One region of the Streptomyces sp. NPDC025806 genome, then DNA from elsewhere that is predicted to be linked to it. Evidence: predicted binding sites of a transcription regulator. Region 1 holds the regulator's gene; the other holds the start of a gene.
What was found. The regulator HrcA, encoded in region 1, represses chaperone genes, less so after heat shock. The targets are predictions, from matches to a motif close to TTNGCACTCNGNNNNNCNGAGTGCNAA.

Region 1 (15,360 bases):
CCGCCGGACGGCAGATCCGCAGACGCGAGCGCCGAGCTCACACAGTCCCGGTCCTCGTGCAGCACCACACCCAGATCCGCCGAACCCAGCAGCCGCGCCACCTCCTTCGTGGAGGCGAGCTCGGCCACCTCCGGGAACCGGACCCGGCGCGACTGCTTGCCGGCCTCGCGCGCGGTCGCCCGCCACTTCCCGAGCGCCTTCACCCCGCGCTCGCCCCGCCACTGGGTGATGCACCGCGACGCGGCCCAGGGCACGATCGCGTCGACCCCGGTCTCGGTCATGGTCTCGACGGCGAGCTCCCCGCGGTCCCCCTTGGGCAGCGCCTGCACCACGGTGATCCGGGGCCGCTCCTCCGGCTCGACCTGTACCGGCCCGGCCTCGACGACGAGCCGGTCCTTGCCCTCGCTGCTCACGACGACGGCCTCGGTCCAGGCGCCGAGCCCGTCGGTGAGGACGACCTCCTCGCCGGCCCGCAACCGCTTCACGGAGACGGCGTGCCGCCCCTCCGCCCCGTCGAGCACGTATGTACGGTCGCCGGGCACCGGGCCCTCGACCACGAACACCGGCGCCGTCATGCCGCACCCCGCTGACCCGACGCGGCACGCGCGGCGTCGAGTTCGGCGGCGAGCACCTCGACGAGCTGCCCGGCGGGCAGCGCGCGGGCGAGCCGGTGGCCCTGCCCGGCCCAGAGCGCCATGCCCTGCGGGTCACCGGCCCGCGCGGCGGCTTTGCGCAGCGGCGCGGTCATGTGGTGGACCTGCGGATACGCGGCGGGCGCGTACGGTCCGTGCTCGCGCAGGAACCGGTTGACGAGCCCGCGCGCGGGCCGCCCCGAGAAGGCGCGGGTGAGTTCGGTACGGGTGAACAACGGATCGGTCATGGCTTCCTTGTGCACGGTGGGCGCCCCTGATTCGGGGGCGACCAGGAACGCGGTGCCGAGCTGCGCGAGATCGGCGCCGGCGGTGAGGACCGCGGCGATCTGCGCGCCCCGCATGATGCCGCCGGTCGCGACGATCGGCAGCCGTACGGCCTCCCGGACCTGGGTGACCAGGGTCAGCAGGCCGATCCCGGCGCCGTCCGTCTCGGGGTTGTCGCGGTGGGTGCCCTGATGGCCGCCGGCCTCGACGCCCTGGACGCAGACGGCGTCGGCGGCGGCGTCCTGCGCGGCCTGCGCCTCCTCGACCGTGGTGACGGTGACGACGGCGCGGGTGCCGACGCGCTGGAGGGCGTGGACGACCTCGCGGGTGGGGCAGCCGAAGGTGAAGGAGACGACCGGGACGGGGTCGTCGAGGAGGATGGCGAGCTTGGCGTCGTAGCCGTCGTCGCGGCCTCCGTCGGGGTCGCCGAGCGGGGTCCGGTACCAGCCGGCCTCACCGGCGAGCTGATGCCGGTAGACGTCGACCGCGGCGGGGTCGGCCACCTCGGGCTGCGGCATGAAGAGGTTGACGCCGAAGGGGTGCCCGGTGAGCCCCCGCACCTGCTTGATCTCCTGGTACATGCCGTCGGCCGTCTTGTACCCGGCGGCCAGGAAACCCAGCCCGCCCGCCTCGGACACGGCGGCGACGAGCTCGGGACAGGAGGCGCCGCCCGCCATGGGGGCCTGCACGATCGGGTGGGGGAAGAGATCGTTCAGCGCGGAGGACATACCGGCATCGTGCCATGTCACCCCCGCCCGACCGAATCGCCCCGGCCCCGCGCAAAAGGGGCCCGGAAAGCAAACTCCCCGAACCCCTCCGAACGCATCCCGAGCAACGGCTCAACGCCCGTTGAACGCGTCCTTCAGCCGAGAGAACAGACCCTGCTGCCCCGGCTGGAACTGGCCCGTGGGGCGTTCCTCGCCTCGGAGCTGGGCCAGTTCGCGGAGCAGGCGTTCCTGTTCGGCGTCCAGCTTGGACGGGGTCAGGACCTCGACGTGGACGATGAGGTCGCCGCGGCCCCCGCCGCGCAGGTGCGTGACGCCGCGTCCGTGCAGCGGGATCGACTGGCCGGACTGGGTGCCGGGCCGGATGTCGATCTCCTCGACGCCGTCGAGCGTCTCCAGCGGCACCTTCGTGCCGAGAGCCGCCGCCGTCATCGGGATGGTGACCGTGCAGTGCAGGTCGTCGCCGCGCCGCTGGAAGGTCGGGTGCGGCAGCTCGTGGATCTCCACGTACAGGTCGCCGGCGGGGCCGCCGCCGGGGCCGACCTCGCCCTCGCCCGCGAGCTGGATCCGCGTGCCGTTGTCCACACCGGCCGGGATCTTCACCGTGAGCGTGCGGCGGGAACGGATGCGGCCGTCGCCCGCGCACTCGGGGCACGGGGTCGGGACCACGGTGCCGAAACCCTGGCACTGCGGGCACGGCCGCGAGGTCATGACCTGGCCCAGGAAGGACCGCGTGACCTGCGAGACCTCACCGCGACCGCGGCACATGTCACAGGTCTGCGCGGAGGTACCGGGGGCCGCGCCCTCGCCGCTGCACGTCGTACAGACGACGGCCGTGTCGACCTGGAGGTCCTTGGTGGTGCCGAAGGCCGCCTCGTCGAGCTCGACCTCCAGCCTGATCATGGCGTCCTGGCCACGGCGCGTGCGCGAGCGCGGGCCGCGCTGCGACGCCGTACCGAAGAACGCGTCCATGATGTCCGAGAAGTTGCCGAAGCCACCGGCTCCGAACCCGCCCGCACCGCCTCCGCCGGACTGCGACAGGGGGTCGCCCCCCAGGTCGTAGACCTGCTTCTTCTGCGGGTCCGAGAGGACCTCGTAGGCGGCGTTGATCTCCTTGAAGCGCTCCTGCGTCTTCGGGTCCGGATTCACGTCCGGGTGAAGCTCGCGGGCCAGCCTCCGGAAGGCCTTCTTGATCTCGTCCTGGGAAGCGTCGCGGCGCACGCCGAGTACGGCGTAGTAGTCCGTGGCCACTTACGACTCCGCCAGGATCTGTCCGACGTAACGTGCCACTGCGCGTACTGCTCCCATCGTTCCCGGGTAATCCATGCGTGTCGGTCCGACGACGCCGAGCTTGGCGACTGCCTCGCCGCCCGAACCGTAGCCGACCGACACGACGGACGTGGAGTTGAGTCCCTCGTGTGCGTTCTCATGACCGATCCGTACGGCCATGCCCGAATCCCCCACCTCACCCAGCAACTTGAGGAGCACGACCTGCTCCTCGAGTGCCTCGAGGACGGGCCGGATGGTGAGGGGAAAGTCATGTCCGAAGCGGGTGAGATTGGCGGTGCCGCCGATCATCAGCCGCTCCTCGGACTCCTCGACGAGCGTCTCCAGAAGAGTGGAGAGCACCGTCGAGACCGTGCCGCGGTCCTCCGCCTCGAAGGCCTCCGGCAGATCCTGCACCAGCTGCGGCACGTCGGCGAACCGGCGTCCCGCCACCCGGCTGTTGAGCCGGGCCCGCAGATCCGCGAGCGAGCTCTCGCCGAACGGCGCCGGGCAGTCGATCATCCGCTGCTCGACCCGGCCGGTGTCCGTGATCAGGACGAGCATCAGCCGCGCGGGCGCCAGCGAGAGCAGCTCGACGTGGCGCACCGTGGACCGGGTCAGGGACGGGTACTGGACGATCGCCACCTGCCGGGTGAGCTGCGCGAGCAGCCGCACCGTACGGCCGACGACGTCGTCGAGGTCGACGGCGCCCTCCAGGAAGTTCTGGACCGCGCGCCGCTCGGGCAGGGTCATCGGCTTGACGCTGGTGAGCTTGTCGACGAAGAGGCGGTACCCCTTGTCGGTCGGGATGCGGCCCGCGCTGGTGTGCGGCTGGGCGATGTATCCCTCGTCCTCCAGGGCGGCCATGTCGTTGCGCACCGTGGCCGGGGAGACGCCCAGCCGGTGGCGCTCGGTCAGCGCCTTGGAGCCGACCGGCTCCTCGGTGCCGACGTAGTCCTGGACGATGGCGCGCAGCACCTCGAGCCTGCGTTCACTGAGCATCGGCGCACACCTCCAGCGACTTCCCGCTCGGTCTCTGTCTCTCGGACGCTGTTGGCACTCCCTGTGGGCGAGTGCCAGTCGTCCCCGGTCAGTGTACGGCCGGTGGGTACGCCCCTAGCAAGGGCGCTAGCGTCGGGGTCATGGAACGTATCGACTGGGTGGGGACGGGTTGGGAGGAACTGGCCCCGCGCGTGGGCCGGGTCCGGCTGCCGGGCTGGGACTGCACGGCCGGTCTCGTCGCCGGGGACGGCGCGGCGCTGCTGATCGACACGGGATCCTCACTGCGCGAGGGAGCCCGGCTGCGCGGGGACGTACGGCGGCTGCTCGGCCCGCACGCGCGCGTGACGCACATCGCGCTGACCCACCCCCATTTCGACCATGTCTTCGGCACGGCGGCGTTCTCGGGCGTGGAGGTGTTCGGGGCGGTGGGCGTCGACGCGCTCTTCGCCCAGGCACGCGCGCGCGAAGAACTGTGCACGGATGCCGTGCGCAACGGGCTCGGCCCCCGCGAGGCGGCCGAGGCGACCGACGTGCTGGTCGCCCCGCAGCACCGGGTGTGCGGCGAGTGGACGCTCGACCTGGGCGGCGGGCTGCAGGTGCTGCTCGCGAACGTGGGGCCCGCGCACAGCGGCCACGACCTGGCGGTGCTCGTGCCGGGCGCCCGCGAGATCGTCTTCTGCGGGGATCTCGTGGAGGAGTCGGGCGAGCCGCAGGCCGGGCCGGACGCGGCTCCCCGGCACTGGCCGGCGGCGCTGGACCGGCTGCTCGACCTGGGCGGGGAGGACGCGGTGTACGTGCCCGGGCACGGTTCCGCGGTGAATGCCGAGTTTGTCCGGGCGCAGCGGGCTGCGCTGGCCGCGCGTTTCGGCGTGTCGTAGTCCTGGCCTGCCGGTTTCTCCTATCGTCGGCCGAATGCGCCAGTACAGCCCCGACCTGACTCCCCCGTGGAAGCGGAACACGCCGGCCCCCGAGGTTCCGGCCGAGCCCGATCTCGTCGTCGAGGAGGTCACGACCGGTTTCTGCGGGGCCGTGGTCCGGGTCGAGAAGACCGCGCAGGGGCCGACGGTGACGCTGGAGGACCGATTCGGCAAGCACCGGGTGTTCCCGATGGAGCCGCGCGGTTTCCTCCTGGAGGGCAAGGTCGTGACGCTGGTCCGGCCGAGCGCGGGCGGTCCGGTGCGGCCCACGCGGACCGCGTCCGGCTCCGTCGCGGTGCCCGGGGCCCGCGCGCGTGTGGCCCGCGCGGGGCGCATCTACGTCGAGGGCAAGCACGACGCGGAGCTCATCGAACGGGTCTGGGGCGACGATCTGCGCGTCGAGGGGGTCGCGGTCGAGTTCCTGGAGGGCGTCGACGATCTTCCGGCGATCGTGGCGGAGTTCGAGCCGGGGCCCGACGCGCGCCTCGGCGTCCTGGTCGACCACCTCCTGCCCGGTACGAAGGAGTGGCGCATCGCCCAGTCCGTCACCACCGAGCACGCCCTGATCGTCGGCCACCCCTACATCGACATTTGGGAGGCCGTGAAGCCGTCCTCGGTCGGAATCGAGGCCTGGCCCCGGGTGCCGCGCGGCCAGGACTGGAAGACGGGCGTCTGCCGCGCCCTGGGCTGGAAGGTCGCCCACACGGGCGAGGCCTGGCAGCACATCCTGTCCCGGGTCCACACCTACAAGGACCTCGAACCGGCCCTCCTGGGCCGAGTGGAAGAACTCATCGACTTCGTCACAGCCCCCTGACCCAGGCCCCCCTTGGGCCCCTGGGACACGCGGAGCGTGTCTTCAGGGGCGCGGGGAACTGCGCGAGAAGCCCCACCGGGCGGCACCCGGCGACGATCGTCAGCCCCCACGGCGGCGGCGCGACGGAGTCGCTGAAACGGGTACAGCCCCGCGTCCGCGCAGCGGAGCCGCCCATCGGTGCAGGCCCGCGCCGGGCCGGCGGTCCGGACGGCGTGAGCGGCTGGGCAAAGGACGCGGGTCAGTCGACCAGGTCGCGGACCACCGCGTCGGCCAGGAGACGCCCCCGCAGGGTGAGGACCGCCCGCCCGGCGTCGAAGGAGTCGGGATCGAGAAGTCCGTCGCCCAGGAAGCGGCGGGCCGCGTCCGCCCCGGCCGGCTTCAGCAGATCCAGCGGGCATCCGTCCTTCAGGCGCAGCTCCAGCAGGATCCGTTCGACCCGGCGGTCCTCGTCGGCCAGGACCTCTCGCCCGGCCCCCGGCGACTTCCCACCGGCGAGCGCGGCGGCGTACGCCCCGGGGTGCTTCACGTTCCACCACCGCACGCCCCCGACGTGGGAGTGCGCTCCGGGTCCGGCGCCCCACCAGTCGGCCCCGCGCCAGTACAGCTCGTTGTGCAGGCACCGCCCGGCGTCCGAGGTGGCCCAGTTCGACACCTCGTACCAGTCGAACCCGGCCTGTGCCAGCTTCTCCTCGGCGATCAGGTACCGGTCCGCGTGCACGTCGTCGTCGGTCATGGGCACCTCCCCGCGCCGGATCCGCCGGGCGAGCTGGGTGCCCTCCTCGACAATCAGCGCGTAGGCGGAGACGTGGTCGGGCCCGGCGCCGATCGCGGCGTCCAGCGAGGCCCGCCAGTCGTCGTCGCTCTCGCCCGGGGTGCCGTAGATCAGGTCGAGGTTGACGTGGTCGAACCCGGCCGCGCGCGCCTCGGCGACGCAGGCCTCGGGCCGCCCGGGCGTGTGCGTACGGTCGAGGATCTCGAGGACGTGCTGCTTGGCGCTCTGCATGCCGAACGAGATCCGGTTGAACCCCCCGTCCCGCAGCTCGGCGAGATACGCGGCGTCGACGGACTCCGGGTTCGCCTCCGTGGTCACCTCGGCGTCGTCCGCGAGCCCGAACTCGTCCCGCACCGCCCCCAACATCCGGACGAGGTCCCCGGCGGCCAGCAGCGTCGGCGTACCGCCGCCCACGAACACGGTCCGCACGGGCCGCGGGTCGTCCCCGAGCACCTTGCGGGCGAGCCGCACCTCGTCGATCAGGGTGTCCGCGTAGTTGTCCCGGGAGGCGAGGACACCGCCGCTGCCGCGCAGCTCGGTCGCCGTGTACGTGTTGAAGTCGCAGTAGCCGCAGCGCGTGGCGCAGTACGGGACGTGCAGGTAGAACCCGAGCGGTCGCGCGGCGGCGTCGACCAGGGCGGAGGCGGGCAGCGACCCGTCGTCGGGCACGGGCTCACCATCGGGAAGTGCGGAAGGCATGCCCCCATTGTCCAGCCTTCGCGCGCGTTCTCCGCCGCGCTCACTGCGCCTGGAGGACCAGCAGGGCCAGGTCGTCGTCCGGGGGGCTGTCCGCGAAGGCGTGGACGAGGCGGCGGATGCGGTCGGCGAGGAGGGGGGCGGTGAGGCCCGCGCAGCCGGTGAGGGCGTGGGCGAGGCCTTCTCCGTCGTCGAACTGGCGGGGGCCGTTGCGGCGCTCGGTGACGCCGTCGGTGACGCACAGCAGGGTGTCGCCGGAGGTCATCTCGAAGGTGTCGCTGGTGTAGTCGGGGTCGTCGACGACGCCGAGGAGGACCTGGGGCGTGGCAACGGTCCGTACCTCGCCGCCGGGCCGCATGAGCAGGGGCAGCGGGTGGCCGGCGCTGGCCAGGGTGCAGTGGACGGCGCCGCCGTCGGGCGACGGGGTGAGCTCTCCGTAGAGGAGCGAGAGGAAGCGGGAGGTGGAACCCTCGGGCGGGACGCCCTGGCCGCCGGCGGCGGCGAGGGCGCGGGCGGCGGCGTCGGAGGCCTCGGTGGCGTCGTCGAGGAGCAGCCGGTTGAGCCGGTCGAGGACCTTGGCGACGGGGTAGCCCTCGCGGGCGAGGAGGCGCAGCCAGGGGCGGGCGAGGCCGATGACGACGGCGGCCTCGGGGCCCTTGCCCTGGACGTCGCCGACGGCGAAGCACCAGCGGCCGTCGCCGGCGGGGAAGATGTCGTAGAAGTCGCCGCCGGGGCCGCCCGCCTCCTTCGGCTCGTAGACGATGGCGTGCTCCATGCCGGGGATGTCGGCGACGACGCTGGGCAGCAGGCCGCGCTGGAGGATGCGGCTGATGGTGGCCTGGCGGGTGTAGCGGCGGGCGGCGCTGACGGCGAGGGCGACGCGGCGGCTGAAGTCCTCGACGAGCCCGGTGACCTCGTCGGGGAAGTGCTCCAGGCCGGAGCGGCCGATGAGCAGGATGCCGAGGGTGCGGCCGCCGGCGCTGAGCCGGTAGGCGAGCGCGGAGCCGCTGCCGCCGGCCGGTCCCGGCCAGGGCACGGGCACGGCGGCGGAGCGGGCGGCGTCGGGCAGCCGGGGCGGTTCCTTGGCGAGGATCCGGGTGAGGTCCTCGATGCGGCTCTCGTGGGTGTGCCAGACGCGGGCGAGGCGCGGGGCGGGGTGCGGGTCGTAGGAGCGTGCGGCGGCGTCGGCGGTGAGCGTGTCGCCGGGCAGCCCGCGGCCCTCCTCGTCGTGGAGCCAGACGGCGCACCAGTCGGCGAGCCGGGGAACAAGGAGCTGGCCGACGATCGCGGCGACCATGTCCTCGTCGAGCTGGCCGGCGAGCAGGTCGGAGGCCTCGGCGAGGAAGGCGAGCGCGCCGCGGTTGATCCAGTCCTCGTCCTGCGGGGCGCGCACGGGCTGCTGCGGGAGCGGTTCGGCGGAGCGCAGGCCGCGCCGGTCGGGGCGGGCGGCGGGCTGTCCCGCGCCGCCGTCGGGGCCGGTCTCGGTGCCGTCGGCGGGCAGGCGCGCCCAGACGGTCTTGGTGCCGGGCCGGTAGGTGATGCCCCACGCGTCGGCGAGGGACGCGACAAGGTGGAGGCCGCGCCCGTACTCGGGGGTCTCGGGGGTGCGGCAGACGCGGTCGGTGCGGACGGCGCGGGTGGGGTGGTGGTCGGTGACCTCGACGACGAGGCCCGCGGGGTCGTCGGCGGTCGGTCCTTCACGGCGGCACACGAGGTCGACGCCGGTGCCGGCGTGCACGACCGCGTTGGTGACGAGTTCGCTGACGACGACGACCGCGTCGTCGGCGAGGCGGTCGCCGACGGGGGCGGCGGGGCGGGGCGCGGCCGTCCAGTCGGCGAACGCGGCCCGGACGAAACGGCGGGCGGCAGCGGGCGCCAGCGGGTTGCCCGGCAGCGAGGTGCGGACCTCGTCGGGGCGGCCGGGCGCGTCCCCGGTGGAGAAGGCGGTCTCCCGCCGGGTCTCTCGCCGGGGCTCGCGCTGAGTCTCCCGCTGAAGAGGAATGGACCCCACTGTTCGGCTCCTGAGCTGTTCGGGCGTGGACGCACGCCTCAGCCAACAGGAACAGAGTGACAGACCGGGCCCGCTCATAAGCGGCGAGTCACCGAACCGGTCCGCGACGGGTGAGAAGAGTGGTATGCGGCCATTGTTCCGGGAGGGCCGAGGGAGGGCCGGAAACCCGGCCCTCCCGCGCCCGTGACCCGGCCGCGACCGGGCGGGCTCAGCCCTCCCGGCTGCCCGCGTACATCTCGTCCAGCAGCTCCTTGTACTGCCGCTCGACGACCGGCCGCTTCAGCTTGAGGCTCGGGGTCAACTCGCCGTGCTCGATGTCCAGGTCGCGCGGCAGCAGCTTGAACTTCTTGATGGTCTGCCAGCGCTGCAGGCCCTCGTTGAGCTCCTTCACGTAGCCCTCCACGAGCTGGACGGTCGCGGGCGCGGCGACGACCTCCGCGTAGGACTTGCCGTCCAGGCCGTTCTCCTTCGCCCAGTCCAGGATCGACGGCTCGTCGAGCGCGATGAGGGCGGTGCAGAAGTTCCGGTCGGCGCCGTGGACCAGGATGTTGGACACGTACGGGCACACGGCCTTGAACTGGCCCTCGACCTCGGCGGGCGCGATGTACTTGCCGCCGGACGTCTTGATGAGGTCCTTCTTGCGGTCGGTGATCTTCAGGTAGCCGTCGACGGACAGCTCGCCGATGTCGCCGGTGTGGAACCAGCCGTCGGACTCCAGGACCTCGGCCGTCTTGTCGGGCAGCCCGTGGTAACCCTCCATGATGCCGGGGCCGCGCAGCAGGATCTCGCCGTCGTCGGCGATGCGCACCTCGGTGCCGGGCAGCGGCTTGCCGACGGTGCCGGTGCGGTAGGCCTCGCCCGGGTTCACGAAGGACGCGGCGGAGGACTCCGTGAGGCCGTAGCCCTCCAGGATGTGCACGCCGGCGCCCGCGAAGAAGTAGCCGATCTCGGGCGCGAGCGCGGCCGAGCCGGAGATACAGGCGCGCAGCCGGCCGCCGAAGGCCTCGCGCAGCTTGCTGTAGACGAGCGCGTCGGCGACCTTGTGCTTGGAGGCGAGGCCGAACGGCGCGGAGGCGACGCCGGTGCGCCGGAAGTTGTCCTGGGTGACCTTCGCGTACTCGCGGGCGACACCCGCCGCCCACTGGAAGATCTTGAACTTGGCGTTGCCGCCGGCCCGGGCCTTCGCGGCGACGCCGTTGTAGACCTTCTCGAAGATGCGCGGCACGGCGGCCATGTACGTCGGCTGGACGACCGGCAGGTTCTCGATGATCTTGTCGACGCGGCCGTCGACGGCGGTGACGTGCCCGACCTCGATCTGGCCGCTGGTCAGCACCTTGCCGAAGACGTGCGCGAGCGGCAGCCACAGGTACTGCACGTCGTCCTTGGTGACCAGGCCGGTCGCGGCGATCGCCTTCGCCATGTACGACCAGTTGTCGTGCGGCAGGCGCACGCCCTTGGGGCGGCCGGTGGTGCCGGAGGTGTAGATGAGGGTGGCGAGCTGGTCCTTCTCGATCGCGCCGACGCGCTCCTTGACGACCTCGGGGTTCTTCTCCAGGTAGGCGGCGCCGCGCGTCTCCAGGTCGTCGAGGGTGAGCAGCCAGCCGTCGGGGTCGGCGGCGTCCGGCTCCACGCCGGTCGCGTCGATCACCACGACGTGGGCGAGCTCGGGCAGCTCGGCGCGCCGCTCACGGGCCTTGGCGAGCTGCGCGGCGTCCTCGGCGACGAGCACCTTCGACTCGGAGTCGGACAGGATGAACGCCGACTCCTCCGCGTTGGTCTGCGGGTACACGGTCGTGGTCGCCGCGCCCGCGCACATGATGCCGAGGTCCGCGAGGATCCACTCGACGCGGGTCGAGGAGGCGAGGGCGACGCGCTGCTCGGGCTGCACGCCGAGCTCGACGAGTCCCGCCGCGACGGCGTGGACGCGCTGCGCGGCCTGGCCCCAGCTGAGCGACTTCCACTCGTCGGGGCCCTCACCGGAAGCCGATGGCACCGGATAGCGGTAGGCCTCGGCATCGGGCGTCGCGGTCACGCGCTCCAGGAAGAGGGCCGCGACGGACGGCGGCCGGTTCTCGATCAGGGTCTGTGTGTCGCTCACGACGTCCTCCGGGGCCCGCGACAGCGCGGCTTGTTTAACTGGCGAGTAACCATCGAGCAGTGATCAGGGTAAGGCGCACTCGCCCGGCGCGTAAGAGGCTCCGGCCTTGAACTTCCGCGGGATACGCCCGGTCGGCGCCCCGTCCGTCCCGGATCGCACACGGCTTTCACAGGCGCTTTCCGATGCGCGCACGCGAAAGCGGCGGGCCCGGCACGCACACCGCGCACCGGACCCGCCGCCAGAACCCGCTCGGCGGGGGCCTACTTCTTGGCCTTGCCGCCGCTGTCGTCGCTGGACAGCACCGCGATGAAGGCCTCCTGCGGGACCTCCACGGAGCCGACCATCTTCATCCGCTTCTTGCCTTCCTTCTGCTTCTCCAGCAGCTTCCGCTTACGGGAGATGTCACCGCCGTAGCACTTGGCGAGGACGTCCTTGCGGATGGCGCGGATCGTCTCGCGGGCGATGACCCGGGAGCCGATGGCGGCCTGGATGGGCACCTCGAAGGCCTGGCGCGGGATGAGCTCGCGCAGCTTGGCCACGAGCCGCACGCCGTACGCGTAGGCCGCGTCCCGGTGCGTGATCGCGGAGAAGGCGTCGACCTTGTCGCCGTGGAGCAGGATGTCGACCTTCACCAGGTTGGCCGTCTGCTCGCCCGTGGGCTCGTAGTCGAGGGACGCGTAGCCGCGCGTCTTGGACTTCAGCTGGTCGAAGAAGTCGAAGACGATCTCGGCGAGGGGCAGCGTGTACCGGATCTCGACGCGGTCCTCGGAGAGGTAGTCCATGCCGAGGAGCACGCCGCGCCGGGTCTGGCACAGCTCCATGATCGAGCCGATGAACTCGGACGGCGCGAGGATCGTGGCGCGCACGACCGGCTCGTAGACCTTGTCGATCTTGCCTTCGGGGAACTCGCTCGGGTTGGTGACGACGTGCTCGGTGCCGTCCTCCATGTCGACGCGGTAGACCACGTTCGGCGCGGTGGCGATGAGGTCGAGGCCGAACTCGCGCTCCAGCCGCTCACGGATCACGTCGAGGTGCAGCAGGCCGAGGAAGCCGACGCGGAAGCCGAAGCCGAGCGCGGCCGAGGTCTCCGGCTCGTAGACGAGCGCGGCGTCGTTGAGCTGCAGCTTGTCGAGCGCGTCGCGCAGCTCGGGGTAGTCCGAGCCGTCCAGCGGATACAGACCGGAGAACACCATCGGCTTCGGGTCCTTGTACCCGCCGAGCGCCTCGGTCGCCCCGTTGTTCAGGGAGGTGATCGTGTCACCCACCTTGGACTGGCGGACGTCCTTCACACCGGTGATGAGGTAGCCCACCTCACCGACGCCGAGACCGTCGGCCGGCAGCATCTCCGGCGAGTTCGTCCCGATCTCCAGGAGCTCGTGCGTCGCGCCGGTCGACATCATCCGGATCCGCTCACGCTTGTTGAGCTGGCCGTCGACCACTCGGACGTACGTGACGACACCGCGGTACGAGTCGTAGACCGAGTCGAAGATCATCGCGCGGGCGGGGGCGTCCTTGACGCCGACCGGGGCCGGGATCTGCTCCACGACACGGTCGAGCAGCGCCTCGACGCCCATGCCGGTCTTCGCGGAGACCTTGAGCACCTCCTCGGGGTCGCAACCGATGAGGTTGGCGAGCTCCTCGGAGAACTTCTCGGGCTGCGCGGCCGGCAGGTCGATCTTGTTGAGCACCGGGATGATCTTGAGGTCGTTCTCCATCGCCAGGTACAGGTTGGCGAGGGTCTGCGCCTCGATGCCCTGAGCGGCGTCGACCAGCAGGACCGTCCCCTCGCACGCGGCGAGGGAACGCGAGACCTCGTACGTGAAGTCCACGTGGCCCGGAGTGTCGATCATGTTGAGGATGTGCGTGTTGCTCTTGTCGTGGGTGGGAGCCCACGGCAAACGCACCGCCTGGGACTTGATCGTGATGCCGCGCTCGCGCTCGATGTCCATCCGGTCGAGGTACTGAGCACGCATCTGCCGCTGCTCGACCACTCCGGTCAGCTGGAGCATCCGGTCGGCGAGCGTGGACTTGCCGTGGTCGATGTGCGCGATGATGCAGAAATTGCGGATCAGAGCCGGGTCGGTACGGCTCGGCTCGGGCACATTGTTAGGGGTCGCGGGCACGCAGGGTCCTGTCTCTTGAGGCGCCTTGTCCTCAGGTCGGCCTCGGTTGGGATCGTCACGTAGCTTCCATGGTCCCACGGCGGCGGGACTGCGCCCGGTTTGGGCCGCCCGGAGGACGACTGGTACCGTGGGCAGCTGTGTCTCATGCCCTCTCAGCGCGAGGCACACACTCAGAGAAAATCACCGGTACGGGTCCTTCACCGGCCCCGTGCCTGAACCTGCAAAGGCTCATTTCGTGGCGAACATCAAGTCCCAGATCAAGCGGATCAAGACCAACGAGAAGGCTCGGCTGCGCAACAAGGCCGTCAAGTCCTCCCTGAAGACCGCGATCCGCAAGGCCCGTGAGGCTGCTGCCGCGGGTGACGTCGAGAAGGCCACCGTCGCCGCGCGCGAGGCTTCGCGCAAGCTCGACAAGGCCGTCTCGAAGGGCGTCATCCACAAGAACCAGGCTGCCAACAAGAAGTCGGCGCTTGCTTCCAAGGTCGAGTCCCTCAAGGCCTGAACCTTCGACTGATCTGTCGCCGGAAGGACCCGGGCGGGCCCTCTCTCATCCGCCCCCGACCGGCCCCCGAGCCCGCACGCGGCCTGCGTTCGCCACGCGGGTGTGGGCTCACATCTCACAGCTTGCCCCGAGTGCCCCCGCCTCCGACAGGAACGGGGGGCATTCGGCATTTCTCCCACTGACCCCGGGCGCGGGTGTCTCTTCAAGCCCGTCCGGTCTTTGTTTTTCAAGCCCGTCCGGCGTTTGAGGACGAGGCCGAAGGCCGACAGGGGGGTCTGGGGGCGCAGCCCCCAGGGACGGGACGGGAAGGGGCGGCGGGGGCGACTCCCCCGGACCCCAGCCACGACGAACCGGTCGATGAAACAGGGACCTACCCCCGGGCCCGCGCAGCCCGCGCAACCGCCACAACGGCCTTCTCCAGGGCATACCCGGGATCGTCCCCGCCCCCCTTGACCCCGGCATCGGCCTCGGCAACGGCCCGCAACGCCACGGCAACCCCGTCCGGAGTCCACCCCCGCATCTGCTGCCGCACCCGATCGATCTTCCACGGCGGCATCCCGAGCTCCCGCGCCAGATCCGCGGGCCGCCCACCCCGCGCGGACGACAGCTTCCCGATCGCCCGCACCCCCTGAGCCAGCGCACTGGTGATCATCACCGGCGCCACCCCGGTCGCGAGCGACCACCGCAACGCTTCGAGCGCCTCCGCGGCCCGTCCCTCGACGGCCCGGTCCGCGACGGTGAAGCTCGACGCCTCGGCCCGCCCCGTGTAGTACCGCCCGACGACGGCCTCGTCGATGGCCCCCTCGACATCGGCCCCCAACTGCGCGACAGCGGAGGCCAGCTCCCGCAGATCGCTCCCGATCGCGTCGACGAGCGCCTGGCACGCCTCCGGCGTCGCGGACCGCCCGAGCGCCCGGAACTCCCCGCGCACGAACGCCAGCCGGTCCGCCGGCTTCGTCATCTTCGGGCAGGCGACCTCCCGGGCCCCCGCTTTGCGCGCCGCGTCCAGCAGGCCCTTGCCCTTGGCTCCGCCGGCGTGCAGCAGGACGAGCGTGATCTCCTCGGCGGGCGAACCGATGTACGCCTTCACGTCCTTGACCGTGTCCGCCGACAGGTCCTGCGCATTGCGCACGACGACGACCTTGCGCTCGGCGAACAGCGACGGGCTCGTCAGCTCGGCCAGCGTGCCGGGCTGCAGCTGGTCGGGGGCGAGGTCGCGCACGTCGGTGTCGGCGTCGGCCGCGCGCGCGGCGGCGACCACCTGCTGCACCGCGCGGTCGAGCAGCAGGTCCTCCTGGCCCACCGCGACGGTGAGCGGAGCGAGCGGATCGTCGTTTGCAGTCTTCCTGGCCATCGCGGTCAAGCATCCCACGGGGCACTGACAGCCCGGCCGCGGCCGACTCCCGCGGGGCGCCCTACGGCTCCTCGCGCCAGCCGTCCCACTCCCCGGCGAACGTGTCCAGCGCCGCCGGGTCCAGGGCCTCGTCCGGGTCCTCGACGACCAGGAGCCACTGCGC
Region 2 (15,360 bases), on a different contig from region 1:
GGCGTCTCGATCATTCCCGCGGTCGCCGGCGGCTGATCGCCTCGACCGTCCGGGATTTCCCTGACTTACCCAGAGTTACCAGAATTGCCCCCTCCGCGAGAGAAGCGGAGGGGGCAATTCTGCAGGGTTGAGCGGGGTACAGTTGGGGAAGCTGCTCCGCTCCCGTCCGTGGTGCATGACGGACGCATATGAGTTCTTGAGCGAATCCCGACGAGAAGCAGCCAAAGTGCCCCGCCCATTCGGGCCTTTTACGGCATTTATTCGACCCGACTTGCCCTGGGATCCGGTGAGTTGGCCCGGTTTCCCCGATCGTGCGTGCTCAGAATTCTCGTCCGATTGACCTGTTGCAGAGGGCAGTTGGGCAGATACATTCGGCCGCGGTCGACGCGTTCCGGCGCACACCCCCAACCCTTTGGGGCGTGAGGTCTGACCCGGGTCCGCGAAGTGTGGACTCGCGCAAGGGCCAGTAATAGGGGAGTTAGGCATGGCTCAGGGCACCGTCAAGTGGTTCAACGCGGAGAAGGGGTACGGCTTCATCGCGGTCGACGGTGGTGCGGATGTTTTCGTCCACTACAGCGCCATCCAGATGGACGGATACCGCACCCTTGAAGAGGGTCAGCGGGTCGAGTTCGAGATCTCGCAGGGCCAGAAGGGGCCGCAGGCCGACATGGTTCGGCTTGCCGCCGGCTGAAGCGCGCGCGTCTGACCGCAAGCTTCGTACGACACGAGGGTCCGTGTCCCCGATCGGGGGCGCGGGCCCTTCGTGCTGCCCGGGGGCGGGGCGGGGTGGCGCGCGCAGGCGCAGATCTGTGGTAGCCGCTTGCACTCGCATGGGGCGAGTGCTAATCATTGGGCTTAGCACTCTCCGAGTGAGAGTGACAGAACTTGGATCGGGCCAGTGAGGCTCGCGCGCCGGGTGGGGCAAGGAACCACAAGGTGTGCAGGCCGTCCGTCGCGGGCGCCGGCACGGTCCGTTTGCTTGCTTTTCCACCCCGTCCGGGAGGACCACTTCACATGGCCAAGATCATCGCGTTCGACGAGGAGGCACGGCGCGGCCTCGAGCGCGGCATGAACCAGCTCGCCGACGCCGTCAAGGTGACCCTGGGCCCCAAGGGTCGCAACGTCGTCCTCGAGAAGAAGTGGGGCGCCCCCACGATCACCAACGATGGTGTGTCCATCGCCAAGGAGATCGAGCTCGAGGACCCGTACGAGAAGATCGGCGCCGAGCTGGTCAAGGAGGTCGCGAAGAAGACGGACGACGTCGCCGGTGACGGCACGACGACCGCGACCGTCCTCGCCCAGGCGCTGGTCCGCGAGGGCCTGCGCAACGTGGCCGCCGGTGCCAACCCGATGGCCCTCAAGCGTGGCATCGAGAAGGCCGTCGAGGCCGTCTCCGCCGCCCTGCTCGAGCAGGCCAAGGATGTCGAGACCAAGGAGCAGATCGCTTCCACGGCCTCCATCTCCGCCGCCGACACCCAGATCGGCGAGCTCATCGCCGAGGCCATGGACAAGGTCGGCAAGGAAGGCGTCATCACCGTCGAGGAGTCCCAGACCTTCGGTCTGGAGCTGGAGCTCACCGAGGGTATGCGCTTCGACAAGGGCTACATCTCGGCGTACTTCGCCACCGACATGGAGCGCATGGAGGCGTCGCTCGACGACCCGTACATCCTCATCGTCAACTCGAAGATCGGCAACGTGAAGGACCTCCTTCCGCTGCTCGAGAAGGTCATGCAGTCCGGCAAGCCGCTGCTGATCATCGCCGAGGACGTCGAGGGCGAGGCCCTGTCGACCCTGGTCGTCAACAAGATCCGTGGCACCTTCAAGTCCGTCGCCGTCAAGGCCCCGGGCTTCGGTGACCGCCGCAAGGCCATGCTCGGCGACATCGCCATCCTCACCGGTGGCACCGTCATCTCCGAGGAGGTCGGCCTCAAGCTGGAGAACGCCGGTCTCGACCTGCTCGGCCGCGCCCGCAAGGTCGTCATCACCAAGGACGAGACGACGATCGTCGACGGCGCCGGTGACAGCGACCAGGTCCAGGGTCGCGTCAACCAGATCCGTGCCGAGATCGAGAACAGCGACTCGGACTACGACCGCGAGAAGCTCCAGGAGCGCCTCGCCAAGCTCGCCGGCGGCGTGGCCGTCATCAAGGCGGGCGCGGCCACCGAGGTCGAGCTCAAGGAGCGCAAGCACCGCATCGAGGACGCCGTTCGCAACGCGAAGGCGGCCGTCGAAGAGGGCATCGTCGCCGGCGGTGGCGTGGCCCTCCTCCAGGCCTCCGCGGTCTTCGAGAAGCTGGAGCTCGAGGGTGACGAGGCGACCGGCGCCAACGCCGTGAAGCTCGCCCTGGAGGCCCCGCTCAAGCAGATCGCCGTCAACGGTGGTCTCGAGGGTGGCGTCGTCGTGGAGAAGGTGCGCAACCTTCCCATCGGTCACGGTCTGAACGCCGCGTCGGGTGAGTACGTCGACATGATCGCCGAGGGCATCCTCGACCCGGCGAAGGTCACGCGTTCCGCCCTGCAGAACGCCGCGTCCATCGCCGCGCTCTTCCTCACCACCGAGGCCGTCATCGCCGACAAGCCGGAGAAGGCCTCTGCGGCTGCTCCGGGCGGCATGCCGGGCGGTGACATGGACTTCTGAGCCGCTCTTCCGGGCTCAGGTCGGTCTGACCTGTGGGCGGTACTCCCTTCGGGGGGTGCCGCCCACGGGCGTTTTCCGGACCGGGTGCGGGGTGGCGTCTGCCCGGTCCCGAGGTCTGCCGACTGCCGCGCCGTCGTGGTTGCTCGCGCCCCGCGACGGAGTTGCTGAACGGACACAGCCCCGCGCCCCTGAAGGCGCACTTCGTGCGCCCCAGGGGCGGATTGTTCGCGCCCTGCGACGGAGGTGTCGGGCTTACGGTGTGCTGTTGGTCTCCTGGTAGGTCTGCCAGGTGGTTCTGCCGGCCTGGGCGGCGCTCTGGGCTGCCGCCTGGGCGTGGTGGAAGGCCCGGGAGGCCATCTCGGTGGGCGGTACCTCCCAGGCCCCGGTCCAGGTGCGGCCCGCGCGGGCGAGTTCGTAGACGAGTACGCCGATCCCCGCCGCGGCGGTGAGCATGCCGAGGCCGGTCAGTGCGGCGCCGGCGGCCAGGCGCCGCTGGTCGGGGCGGAACTCGGTCCACGCGATCTTCGAAAACGTGCTCTCAGCCATGTGGCCAGGATGCGCCCGCGCGGCCCGTCCCGCAGCCGGGACGGGAGTCAGCACAGGCTGCGGTACGGGGCGTCGGGGACGTACGTGCGCCATTCCTCCCGGGTGATGTCGCGGCCGGCCTTGGCGCAGACGGTGCGGGCGAGGCGGTCGGGGGAGAGGTCCAGGGACTGGGCGCGGTCGCCGTCGAGGGTGCGCAGGACGCCGTCGTCGAAGGCCAGGTCGTCGATGTCGCGCCCCATCAGTTCGAGGGGCTCGCCGAGGGACAGGCGTGCGGAGAGGTCCCAGAGCTGGATGGAATTCCCGTCGACGGAGGCGGCGAGCAGGGTGCCGTCCGGTGAGACGGCGGGATGACCCATGAAGGCCCCGCCGTGCGAGGCCCCGCGCACGGTGCTGCTGGGCATGCGGGCCAGACGCCGGGTGACGGCGCTGTCCCACAGTTCGACCCAGCCGGTCTTCTGCACGACGGCGAGCTGTTCCCCGTCGGGGGAGAAGACCAGGTCGGCGACGCCGTCCGGGCCCAGGTCCGTGTGCCTGACGCTGCCGGTCGCGAGGTCGAGGACGTCGCCGTTCGTGGTGACCAGGCGCCGGCCGTCGCGGCTGAACTGGCTGAAGGCGTCGGCCTTCTCGAAGACGTGGACGCGCTTGCGGGCCCGGACGTCCCAGATCTCGGCGGTGGCACCCTCGGGGCCGGGGACGCCCGCGGGTTCGTAGAGGTAGGCCAGGTGGCGGCCGTCGGGCGCGACCGTGATGCCGGACATCTCGTGGTCGCCGGGGATCGCCGGGGCGCGGAACACCTTCGTGCGGGAGCGCGTGTCCCACAGGACGACGGAGAGCTTCCGACCCTCGCCGTCGGCATCGCTGAACGCGAGGTAGCGGCCGTCGGCCGACAGCGCGCTGATCCGGTTCGACGACGCCTGGCCCATCTGCAGTCGCTGGGTGACGGGGGCGCCGGTCTCCTTCCCCGTCCGCAGGTCCTTCAGGTGCTGGGTGACCCGGCCGGGGCCGTTGCCGTCGACGGACAGCATCCCGTCGCGGAACACGGCCGTGCGGCCGTCCGCGGAGACGGCGGCGCTCTCGACGTCCTCGCCGGCGGCACGGCCGGACAGCGCGGTCGACGCATCGAGGCGGTGCACCCGGTGCGGTGAGTCGGTCACGTAGACCAGCGTCTTGCGTGCGGCGTCGTAGGCGAGCGAGGAGATCTCGAGGTCCGCGACGCGCCGGGGAGCGAAGCGGAACAGCGGGGTGTCGGCGTTGTTGAGGCCCCAGACCTGGACCTGGTTCTCCTCGGTGGCGCCCACGACGAAGCGGCCGTCGGCGCTCAGTACGGGTGTGGTCAGTCGTTCGGAGCGGGCGGAGCCCACCTGCTTGCCGGTGGCGGTCTCCCAGACGTACGTCGCCTCGACGCCGTCCGCCAGCGCCACCCGGGTTCCGTCGTCGCTGAAGCTCATCTCCCGTCCGCAGCCGGTGCCGACCTCCGAGTCGAAGACCCTGCTGCCGCCGTCGGGGCCGACCTTCCACACCTCAGGGGTGCCGGACTCGGCGCAGGCCGCGTAGTGCCCGCCGTCGGGGGAGAGCGCGATGTACCCGCGCTCGTGCCAGGAAGCGAGCCGCTTCCCCGACGGGGCGTAGAGCAGGTAGTCGTTGCCGTCGACGCCGGTCTCCTGGTGACTGAAGAGCACATGGCCGCGGTTCGACAGTGTGTCCGGCGTGAAGTCGGACCGGTTCGGCGCCGGGCGCCCCACCGTCTTGCCGTCACGCGTGGAGACGATCCGGTACGGGGCGCTGTCCGAGCTGCCCGGCAGGAGCAGGAGCCGGCCGTCCTGGCTGACCAGAGGGGTGACCAGGAGGTTCGACGACGCGTCGCGCTTCAGGGTCAGGTACGGCTTGGCCGCGCCCCTCGGCCCCTTGGTGAGGTCCCAGAACGTCACCGAGCCGGAGCTGTACTGCAGCAGCCGCTGTCCGCCGGACAGCAGTACCTCGTGGTTCTCCGGGCTGGACCGGAGGCTCGGCACTCGCATCACCGTCGTCTCCCGCTGCGTGCCGGCCGAGTTCAGGGCCGAGCGGGATTCCGGGGTCCGCGCGATGCGCCAGGCCGCCAGGCTGAGCAGCATCGCGGTGTCGGGTTCGTCGCCGCGCAGATTGTCGGCGGCCTGGGCCACGGAGCGGGCCGTGGCCTCTGCGGCGCGCCGGTCGCTCTCGCGGAACTGGTAGAAGGCGATCGTGCCGGTCAGGAGGGCCAGGACGGTCAGGACGGCGGTGCCGGCGAGGAGTTGGCGTCTGCGGCGGCGGGAGCGGGTGGCCGCCTCGCGGGCCGTGTCCAGGAAGTGGAGTTCGGGTGGGCTGGGGCGGAGGTGGAAGGTCGCGGCGGTGGACCAGTCGAGGAAGCGGGCCAGTGCGGTGCCGTGCGGCAGGTCGTCGGGGCGTTCGCCGTGGGTGTGCCAGGCGCGGGCCGCGCGGCCGAGCGCGCGGTGGACCAGGATCCGTTCCCGGTCGGCGTCCACCGTGTCGCGCAGCCGGCGCCAGGCGGGCACGAGGGCCGCGCTGACGGGGCGTACGGAGCCGTCGGCCTCGGTGAGGAGGATCCCGGCGGCGGTGAGCGCGGTGACCGCCGTGCGCAGGTCGCGGCGCTCGCTGTCGGGGCGGCCCGCGTACAGCTCGTCGTGGTCCGCGGTGCGCACCGAGTCCTGCGATCCGTCGGCGGCCTCGCCGGGAGAGACGAGCCGTAACAGCATTTCCTGCGCCGCGAGTTGGGCGGACGGCGGCAGGGCGGCGAAGGCGGCCTCGGCGCGCTCGCCGAGCGGTTCGGCGTCGTCGCCGTCCGGGGCGGGCGCGTCCTCGGGCGGCCCGGCCCGGCGGGCACCCTGTTCGAGCAGCGCGGCCGGCCGGCCCGCGGCGCCGCCGATCAGAGCCGTCAGCAACTCGTGTGCGGAGGGCCGCAGTTCGGGCTCCTTGGCGAGCGCTGCCGCGACCACCGGGCGGATCCGGACGGGGACCGCGCCGAGGTCCGGGTCGACCCATGCCGTGCGATGGGCGACCTCGCCGATGTGCGCGCCACGGAACGGCTCGTCGCCGCTCGCCGCGAACAGCACCACCGCACCCCATGCGAACACGTCGGACGCGGTGGTGGCGCGCCGCCCGCCGAGCACCTCGGGTGCCATGTAGCCGAGCGTGCCCATGAGCGCGCCGGTCGCGGTCAGCGACATGTCGGGGGCGCGGGCGATGCCGAAGTCGATGATGCGGGGGCCGTCCGGGCCGAGCAGGACGTTGCCGGGTTTGAGGTCGCGGTGGATGACCCCCGCGCTGTGGATCGCGGCGAGCGCGGTCGCGGCGCCGACGGCGAGCCGCAGCAGGGCGTCCGGGGCGAGCGGCCCGTCGGCGTGGACGTGGGCGCCGAGGGTGGGGCCCGGGATGTACTCGCTGACGATGTACGGGAGGGCGCCGCGCGGGCCCGAGCCGTCCACCTCGGCGACCGACGCGTCGAGCACGCGGGCCGTGCAGAACGGCGCCACCTCGCGCGCGGCCCGCGCCTCCTTCGCGAACCGTTCCCGGACGAACGGTTCGGCGTCCCGGTGCAGCGCCTTGACCGCGACCCGTGCGCCGTCCCGGTCGTACGCCTCGTACACGACACCCTGCCCGCCCGCCCCGAGCCGCCCGGCGATCCAGTACCCGCCGATGCGTTCCGGATCGTCCGGAGTGAGTTCGGTCGCCAACTCCCCGCCCCCTCTGGGTCGTTCACCCTGCCCGTCTGCCCCAGGCGAACCGTAAGGCCCGGGCGTCGCGGAGAACAGAGCAGGTGGCCTCTCCCACGTGACCTCCCGCGCCGCCCTCTCGTTGAGCGGGGCATGACGATGAATGAGCGAGTGGGCAGGGCCGTGCGCGGTGCGGTGGTCTCCCTGGTGGGGGCCGCCGGGGTGCTGGGGGCGGCCGGGGCCGCGAGTGCCGCCGGGCCGGTGCCGCCGGTGGACGACACCGTGCTGATGTCGAACGAGCAGGCCGCGGCGGCCGGGATCATGGAGCCGGGGCCCGGGTTCGCGAAGCCGGACGTGTATCTGCCGGGTGTGTACTACTAGGAGGCCCTGGGGCGTGTGTCGCCCTGGGCGTCAGGGCTCCACCAGGCTGTCGCGTGCAGCGCGGCCGGGTCGGACCCGAGCCGGCTGCTGCGACTGGTCGGAGCCCGGCGCCGACGGGCCCTCCTCGGCTCGGGCCGCGGCCGACTCTCCCGCGTCGACGTCCGCGTTCAGGTCGAGCAGCATCTGCTTGCTGAAGCCGAAGAAGTACGTGGCCAGGAAGCCGACGGTGTAGCCGACCAGGAGGCCGCCGCCGTAGATCGCGGCGGTCGTGCCGAGGCCCTTGTTGCCGTCGAGGAGCGGGAAGAGGGCCCAGCCGGACGGGCCGATGGCGGTCGAGCCGACCTTGTCGCCGAGCATCGAGAACAGGCCGACGAAGGCGCCGCCCGCCGCGCCGCCCACGCACGCGGTGACGAACGGGCGGCCCAGGGGGAGCGAGACGCCGTAGATGAGGGGCTCGCCGACGCCCAGGAAGCCTGCGGGGAGCGCCGACTTGATGGTCGTACGGATCGACTTGTTCTTCTTCAGGCGCTTGAAGACGGCGAGGGCGCAGCCGACCTGGCCGGCGCCCGCCATGGCGAGGATCGGGAGCAGGACCGTGTAGCCCTGCTGCTCGATGAGGGTGGTGTGGATGGGGATGAGGGCCTGGTGCAGGCCGAGCATGACCAGGGGGAGGAACAGGCCGCCGAGGACCAGGCCCGCGAACGCGCCGGTGTTGTCCAGGAGCCAGTTGGCCGCGGTGCCGATGCCGGTGGAGATCTCACCGGCGACGTACATCAGGCCGAAGATCGTGACGAGGCCGGAGACGAGGACGGTGACGGTCGGGGTGACGAGGACGTCGACGGCCTCCGGGACCCACTTGCGGCACCACTTCTCGACGTACACGGCGAGGACGGCGGCGCCGAGTGCGCCGAGGACGCCGCCCTGGCCGGGGCTCAGCTTCTGCCCGAACGCCTCGATGTTCGCGACGCCCGGGAAGACGATGATCGCCGCGACGGCGCCCCCGAGGATCGGGGTGCCGCCGAACTCCTTCGCCGTGTTGTAGCCGACGAACACGGCGATGAGGGCCATGAAGCCGGAGGCGATGGCGGCGAGCGCCGGGGTGATGCCCGGCAGCCACTCCAGGTTGATCAGCAGGCCGTTGAGGCCGGCGATGATGCCGCAGCCGATCAGGGCCGGGATCAGGGGGACGAAGATGTTGGCGATCCGGCGCAGGAAGAGCTTGAAGGGGGTCGCGTTCTTCGCCTTGCGGGCCGCCTTCAACTCGGCGCCCTGCGAGGCGAGTTCGTCGGCGGTGACCGGGTGCGGCTCCGGAGCGGCCGTCCGGCCCTCCCGGACGAGCTCCTCGAACTCGGGGGTGACCCGGGCGACCTTCCCGGGGCCGAGGACGATCTGGTACGTGTCGTCCTCGACCACGCCCATCACGTCGGGCAGTGCCTTCAGTTCCTCGTCCCGGACCAGGGAGCGGTCCGCGAGACCCAGCCGGAGCCGGGTCATGCAGTGGGCCACGGAGGTGACGTTCGCGGCGCCGCCGACGAGCGGCAGGAGCGCGGACGCCACGTCGCGGTTCTTGTTCTCGGCCATGGTGCGTGCTGCCTTGCTGTGCGGGGGGTGGTTCTTCGTGCGGGGTGTTACGGGGTGAGGCCCGAGGCGGCGGCGAGGGCGCCGCGCAGGTGGCCGTCGGACTCGGTGAGGAGGCGGGCGGCGGTGGGGCCGTCGACCTCGCCGAGGATGACGAGGATCGCGTTCTTGACCTCGCCGTCGGTCGCGGCGAGCGCGGCCTCGATGACGGCGTCCTCGGCGCCGGTGGCCAGGGAGACGATGCGGCGGGAGCGGGCCCGCAGCTTCTCGTTCGAGGCGCGTACGTCGACCATGAGGTTCCCGTACGTCTTGCCGAGCCGGATCATCGTGATCGTCGACAGCATGTTGAGGACGAGCTTCTGCGCCGTGCCCGACTTCAGCCGGGTCGAGCCGGTGAGCAGCTCGGGGCCGACGACGACCTCGATGCCGTGGTCCGCGGCGGCGGCCAGCGCGCTGCCCGCGTTGCAGGACAGGCCGACGGTGAGGGCGCCGTAGCGGGAGCGGGCGTGCTCGACGGCGCCGATCGCGTACGGGGTGCGGCCCGAGGCGGAGATGCCGACGACCACGTCGTGCTCGGTGAGGTCCAGGGCGTCCAGGTCGGCGGCGGCCAGCTCCTTGGAGTCCTCGGCGCCCTCGACGGCCGTCACCATCGCGGCGGGGCCGCCCGCGATCAGGCCGACGACCTGTCCGTCCCAGGTGTTGAAGGTGGGCGGGCACTCGGAGGCGTCCAGGACGCCGAGGCGGCCCGCGGTGCCGGCGCCCATGTAGATCAGGCGGCCCCCCTTGGCCATCCGGGCCGCCGTGCCGTCGATCGCCGCGGCGATCTGAGGGAGCTGGTCCGCCACGGCGGCCGGTACGGAGGCGTCCTCCGCGTTCATCAGCTCGGCGATCTTCTGGGTGGGGAGCTGGTCGATCTCGGCGAGTTCCGGGCGGAACGCCTCCGTCGTGAGCGTGTCGAGTTGGGCGCGGAGGTCCTGGTACGGGGTGGTCATCGGGGGCCGGGGCTTTCTGTGAGGGCGGATTCTCGTCTGCGGGGCGGGCTCTTGTCGCCGGGTGCGGGTCTCGTCGTGGCTGGTCGCGCAGTTCCCCGCGCCCCTGGAAGGCAGCGGCTTCGCCGCGCCTTCCCCCGATGAAAGGCGCCCGGCGCCTTCATCGGGGAGATGCGGCGCGAAGCGCCATGCATCTCAGGGGCGCGGGGAACTGCGCGATCAGCCCCCACCGGGCCGCGGGAAACGACGAGACAAGAGGGCCCGAGCTCTCATGACCGGCCTCGCGGCGCATGCCGATGGGCCAGTGCCTCGTAGGACGCCGACAGAGCCGGCGCAGCCGTCTCGTACGTGCGTTGCGCGACGCCCACGAACAGGCAGTCCACGACGAGCAACTGGCTGGTCCGGGAGGACATCGCGGCGGGCCGCAGCTCGCTCTCGCGCGCTATGGAGGTGGTGAGGACGTGGTCGGCGTACTGGGACACCGGGCCGTCGGGGCGCCCGGTGATCGCGATGGTCGTGGCCCCGTGCTCGAAGGCGACCCGGAGCGGCTCGATGACGTCGCCGGTCGCGCCGGAGTGCGTGATGGACACGGCCACGTCCCCCGAGCGGAGCGTCACCGCGTTGGTGATCGCGAGGTGCGGGTCGCTGTGCGCGTGGGCGATGTGCCCGATGCGCAGCAGCTTCTGGGCGAGGTCCTGGGCGACGAGGCCGGAGGCGCCGACCCCGTACACGTCGACGCGGCGGGCGCCGGCCAGGGCGTGCACGGCGGCGCCGAGCTGCCCGGTGTCGAGCCCGGCGGCGGTGTCGGCGAGGGTCTGCTGCTCGTCGTAGGCGAGCTTGGCGACGACGTCGGCGATCGGGTCGTCGACGGCGATGTCGGCGGTGACGGCGGGGGCCCGGCCGGACTGCTGCTGGGCGGCGAGTCCGGCGAGGGCGAGGCGCAGGTCGCGGTAGCCCGGGTAGCCGAGGATGCGGGCGGTGCGGACGACCGTCGCCTCGCTCGTGCCGGTGAGCTCGGCGAGGCCGGTGACGGTGAGGGCCGCGCAGCCGGCCGGGTCACCGGCGACGGCCTCGGCGACCCGCTGCATGGACCGGGTCATCGACGGCGCCAGGGTGCGCACCTTGGCCGCGAGGGCCGCGGGCGCCGGCGGCGCGTCGTTTGCGAAACTTTCCTTCACGTCATTGCTCACGTTTTGAAAGATATTTTCGGAAGGCTTCGCGGTCAAGGGCCCTTCGGCCCGGGCGCACAATTGAGGAATGGACACCATCAGCCCCTTGGAGCAGGCCCTGCACGCGGCCCGCGCGCTCGTGCTCGCCGACCTCAAGGCGATCGGCGTCGCCGACGCCGACGTGGTCTCGCTGGTCGAGGAAGCGATCACCTCGCGCCGCTGGTGGGTCGAGCAGTGGCCGGAGGGTGTCGCATACGTCACGGGTCTGGTCGCTCAGGACGTGAAGGACGGCCTGCTGGAGCGGTACGGGCGGTGGCCGCTGTGCATGGTGTGCGGTCCCGGCTCGGGGCACGAGGGGCCGCACGCGCTCGACATCGAGCCGGAGCTGGGCGAGGACCCGCACTGGGTGTGCGCGGAGGCCGGTGTCGTCGTGGCCCCGCTCGGGGCGCTCGGCTCGGTGGCCGGCGGATGACGGTCTACATAGATCCGCCGAACTGGCCGGGCCACGGCCGGATGTGGTCGCACCTGGTCAGCGATGTGTCCTTCGACGAACTGCACCGGTTCGCCGAGGGGATCGGGGCGCCGCCGCGGGCCTTCGAGCGCGACCACTACGACATCCCCTCGCACCGGTACGAGGACGCGGTGCGCGCGGGAGCCGTCGAGATCGGCTCGAAGGAACTGGTGCGCCGGCTCACGGACGCGGGGCTGCGCCGCCCCAAGGGCCGCCCCGCCTGATCCCGCCCCGCCTGATTCCGTGCCGTCTGATTCCGCCTGCCTGATTCCGTGCCGGCTGGCCGCGGCCGTACTCAGCCGGTGTGGACGAACCGGTGCTCGTCGCGGTCCTGCGCGGCCTCGGTGCGGCTGAACCCGGCCCGCTCCAGGACCCGTTGGGAGGCCGCGTTGTCCGGGTCGGTGTGGGCGACGACCGTGTGGACGCCGTCGCGGGCCAGGGCCCAGGCGGTGATCGCGCGGACCGCCTCCGTCGCGTAGCCCTGTCCGCGGGCCTCGGGGACCAGGTCGTAGCCGATCTCCACGTGGCCGGTCGGGTCGGGCGCGCTGTGGAAGCCGATGCCGCCGAGCGCGTGCCCGTCCGCGGCGCGCACCATCACGTACGTGCCCCAGCCCGGCGTGTACGCGTCCCGCTCCCAGGCGCGTGCGGTGATGCCCGATCCGCCGCGGGTGCCGTCGCCCGGGGTGCCGCCCAGCCAGCGGAAACCGCCGTCCCCGCCTCCGGAGTTGAGGTCGGTCGCGGCCTCGCGGGAGATCTCGTGCAGGGTGAGCCGCGTCGCGGTGATGGTGTGCAGATCCATGCGGTGAGCATGCGGGGGCCGGTGGGCGCGGGCAATCGAATTACGGCGGGTCAGGGCGTGAGCAGGGCCAGTTCGGTGCCGAGGTTCTCGCGGGCCGGTGTCTCCCAGGCGGCCGTGCCGTGCGGGGTGCGGAACAGCCGGGGCAGGTCCAGGAGCTGGCGCAGCACGGCGGCGCGGCCCGCGCGGAACGCCTCGTCGGGCACGAAGCCGTACTCCTCTCGCACGGCCCGGGTGTACGCCGCGTAGGCCTCCGGCGGGGCGGCCAGGATCGCGAGGTCGGCGTCGCACAGGGCCTCGCCGTTCGTGTCGCCGTCGGCGGGGTCGTGGGTGACGGTGAGGCGGACCAGGCGGGCGACCTCCTCGACCTGAGGGGCGGTCAGGCCGACTTCGGTGAGGGCGCGTTCGGCCAGGCGGGCCGACCGCTCCTCGTTGGTGGAGCGGTCCGGCAGGTACACCGCGTCGTGGAACCAGGCGGCCAGGCGCACCAGTTCGGGGTCCGCCGCGTGGTCCGCCAGCGCGTCGAGGTGGTCGAGGACGGCCTTCAGGTGGGCGGTGGTGTGGTACCGGCGCTGTGGCTCCGACCAGCGCTTCAGCAGGTCGAGTCCGTACCGGTCGGGGTCGATGACGCAGTCGTCCGTGCCGAGCGCCGCCAGGAGCGCCCGTCGCCACCGCGGGATCAGGTCGTGCTTCACGTCGTCGTCCGTCATGAGGCGACCTTAGCCCTGCCGCCCCTGTCTCTTGTGTACCCCTAGGGGGTATGTTACGTTCCTCGGCGTCAGATACCCCAGGGGGGTATCAATGGGCGGCCGGTCGGCCGGCAGGTCTGGGAGGGAACAGTCATGGAAGGCGTCAATCCACGGCGCTGGTGGGCGCTGCTCGTGCTCGCCACCGCGCAGTTCATGGTCATCATGGACACCTCGATCATCGGGGTCGCGCTCCCCGAGATGCAGAAGGACCTCGGGTTCTCGCAGGGCGACCTGCAATGGGTCTTCAACGCGTACGTCATCGCCTTCGGCGGACTGCTGCTGCTCGGCGGCCGGCTGTCCGACCTGCTCGGCGCCCGCAAGGTGTTCGTCGCCGGCTGGAGCGTCCTGATCGCCGGATCCGTCGTCGCCGCGGCGGCGCAGAACGCCTGGGTCGAGATCGCCGGGCGCGCGGTGCAGGGAGTCGGCGGCGCGCTCATCGCGCCCGCCTCCATGACGCTCCTGATGATGCTGTTCGGGCACAACCCGAAGGAACTCGGCAAGGCCATGGCTCTCTACGGCGCCGCGGCACCGGCCGGCGGCACCGCGGGCGTCTTCCTCGGCGGCGTCTTCACCGAGTGGCTGAGCTGGCCCTGGGTCTTCGTCATCTACGTGCCCATCGGCCTCGCCACCCTCGCCGCGACGGGCCTGCTGCCGGCGGTCGCTCCGCGCCGCGGTGCGGTGGACGTGCTCGGGGCCGTGTTCGTCACGGCGGGTCTCGCGCTGGCCGTCTACGCCGTCGTCCGGGCGCCCGAGGCCGGCTGGGGCTCCACCGGCACGGTGCTGCAACTCGTCGGCGCGGCCGTGCTGCTGGCTCTGTTCTTCGTCGTCCAGCGCGTCGTGAAGGCGCCGCTGATGCCGCTGAGCGTGTGGCGGATCCCGCGCCTCGGGTCCTCGAACCTGGCGATGGCGCTGCTCGGCGCGGCCTGGATCCCGATGTGGTACTTCCTCAACCTCTACCTCCAGCAGGTGCTCGGCTACGGGGCCTTCGCGTCCGGCGCGGCGCTGCTGCCCATGACCGGGCTGCTGATGGTGTTCATGACGGCGGTGACGGCGCGGCTGCTCGGCCGGTTCGGGGCGAAGCCGTTGATCGGGGGCGGGCTGCTCGTGCTGGCCGCCGGGCTGTTCTGGCTGTCGGCGGTCGGGCCCACGGGGTCGTTCCTGGTGGACGTGCTGCCGGCCTCGCTGGTCGCGGCGCTCGGCATGTCCCTCGCGTACATCCCCGCGATGATGGCGGCCATGTCCGGCGCCCCGCAGGAGCAGGCCGGGCTCGCGTCCGGCATCGTCAACACGACGTACCAGGTGGGCTCGGCGCTGGGGCTGGCCGCGCTGACCGCTCTCGCCACGTCGCAGGGCGCGGGCCGGCTGGGAGACCTTCCGGCGCTGACGGACGGGTTCAGCGCGGCGTTCGTCGGGGCCGGGGCGATCGCGGGGCTCGCGGGCCTGGTGACCCTGCTGGTCATGCGCGGGGAGCCGACCGCTGCGGATGCGGCGGCGCCGGCGGCTGCGGAGAAGGCCGGGGTGTGACCGAGGCCGAGTACCTTCACGGCGCGAGGCCCGGGGCGGAACACGCCCTGGGCCTCGCGCCGTGGCTCCGCCTCCTTGTTGCCGGGTGCGGGTGCGTCGTGGCTGGGCGCGCAGTTCCCCGTGCCCCTGAAGGCGCGCTGCGTGCGCCGCAGGGTGCGGAGACGGCTCGGGTCAGGGCGACGTAGAGGCGGCGCAGTTCCCCGTGCCCCTGAAGGCGCGCTGCGTGCGCCGCAGGGTGTCAGACGAGTTGCTCCGGGAGGGGCGCCGTGTGGAGGACCTGGAGGCCGGAGACGGCTCGGGTCAGGGCGACGTAGAGGCGGCGCAGTCCGGTGCGTTCGTCCGGTTCCGCGTCGACGATCGCCGCCGGGTCGTCCAGGACCACGTAGTCGTACTCGAGGCCCTTCGCCAGGGAGGCGGGGACCAGGGTGAGGCGGGCGTCGGCCGTGGTCTCCTCGCCGGGGGAGAGATACGGCAGGCCCGCCGCGGTGAGCGCCTCGGACAGGTCCGCGCAGCGCGGGTCCGCCGCGATCAGGCCGATCGAGCCCTCCTGTCGCAGGGCCTCGCGGCAGGCGGCGACCACGTCGTCGGCGCCGGACGCCTCGCGCACCGCGAACGAACCCGGGTTCTCCCGCACCGACGCCACCGGGGTGAGCCCCGGCGCGATGTCCGGGAGGAGTCGGGAGGCGTAGGTGATGACGTCGGTGGGGACGCGGAAACCGGCCGTCAGCTCCTCGATCACCGCGTCCGGTTTGCCCAGGTGGCCCAGGGCCTCCGGCCAACTCGCCGTCGCC

Region 2: a site for HrcA is predicted at 856-882, ahead of groL (chaperonin GroEL). Genes of this name have one in related genera too.

What each region holds. Positions count from the first base shown of each region.
Region 1 is NZ_JBVHMU010000008.1:301,956-317,315, reverse strand. Features, by position in the region: gene ACZ4E1_RS20835 (16S rRNA (uracil(1498)-N(3))-methyltransferase) at 1-575, opposite strand, end outside; gene ACZ4E1_RS20830 (nitronate monooxygenase) at 572-1,645, opposite strand; gene dnaJ (molecular chaperone DnaJ) at 1,757-2,893, opposite strand; gene hrcA (heat-inducible transcriptional repressor HrcA) at 2,894-3,910, opposite strand; gene ACZ4E1_RS20815 (MBL fold metallo-hydrolase) at 4,051-4,788, shown strand; gene ACZ4E1_RS20810 (DUF3097 domain-containing protein) at 4,823-5,641, shown strand; gene hemW (radical SAM family heme chaperone HemW) at 5,880-7,112, opposite strand; gene ACZ4E1_RS20800 (SpoIIE family protein phosphatase) at 7,153-9,120, opposite strand; gene ACZ4E1_RS20795 (AMP-dependent synthetase/ligase) at 9,329-11,218, opposite strand; gene lepA (translation elongation factor 4) at 11,479-13,341, opposite strand; gene rpsT (30S ribosomal protein S20) at 13,577-13,843, shown strand; gene holA (DNA polymerase III subunit delta) at 14,214-15,197, opposite strand; gene ACZ4E1_RS20775 (hypothetical protein) at 15,259-15,360, opposite strand, start outside.
Region 2 is NZ_JBVHMU010000006.1:146,328-161,687, forward strand. Features, by position in the region: gene ACZ4E1_RS16135 (MoaD/ThiS family protein) at 1-36, shown strand, start outside; gene ACZ4E1_RS16140 (cold-shock protein) at 485-691, shown strand; gene groL (chaperonin GroEL) at 1,015-2,637, shown strand; gene ACZ4E1_RS16150 (hypothetical protein) at 2,890-3,183, opposite strand; gene ACZ4E1_RS16155 (protein kinase domain-containing protein) at 3,231-6,893, opposite strand; gene ACZ4E1_RS16160 (hypothetical protein) at 7,032-7,253, shown strand; gene ACZ4E1_RS16165 (PTS transporter subunit EIIC) at 7,284-8,834, opposite strand; gene murQ (N-acetylmuramic acid 6-phosphate etherase) at 8,882-9,823, opposite strand; gene ACZ4E1_RS16175 (MurR/RpiR family transcriptional regulator) at 10,090-11,010, opposite strand; gene ACZ4E1_RS16180 (hypothetical protein) at 11,078-11,461, shown strand; gene ACZ4E1_RS16185 (DUF4031 domain-containing protein) at 11,458-11,724, shown strand; gene ACZ4E1_RS16190 (GNAT family N-acetyltransferase) at 11,796-12,299, opposite strand; gene ACZ4E1_RS16195 (HD domain-containing protein) at 12,350-13,006, opposite strand; gene ACZ4E1_RS16200 (MFS transporter) at 13,139-14,569, shown strand; gene ACZ4E1_RS16205 (HelD family protein) at 14,808-15,360, opposite strand, start outside.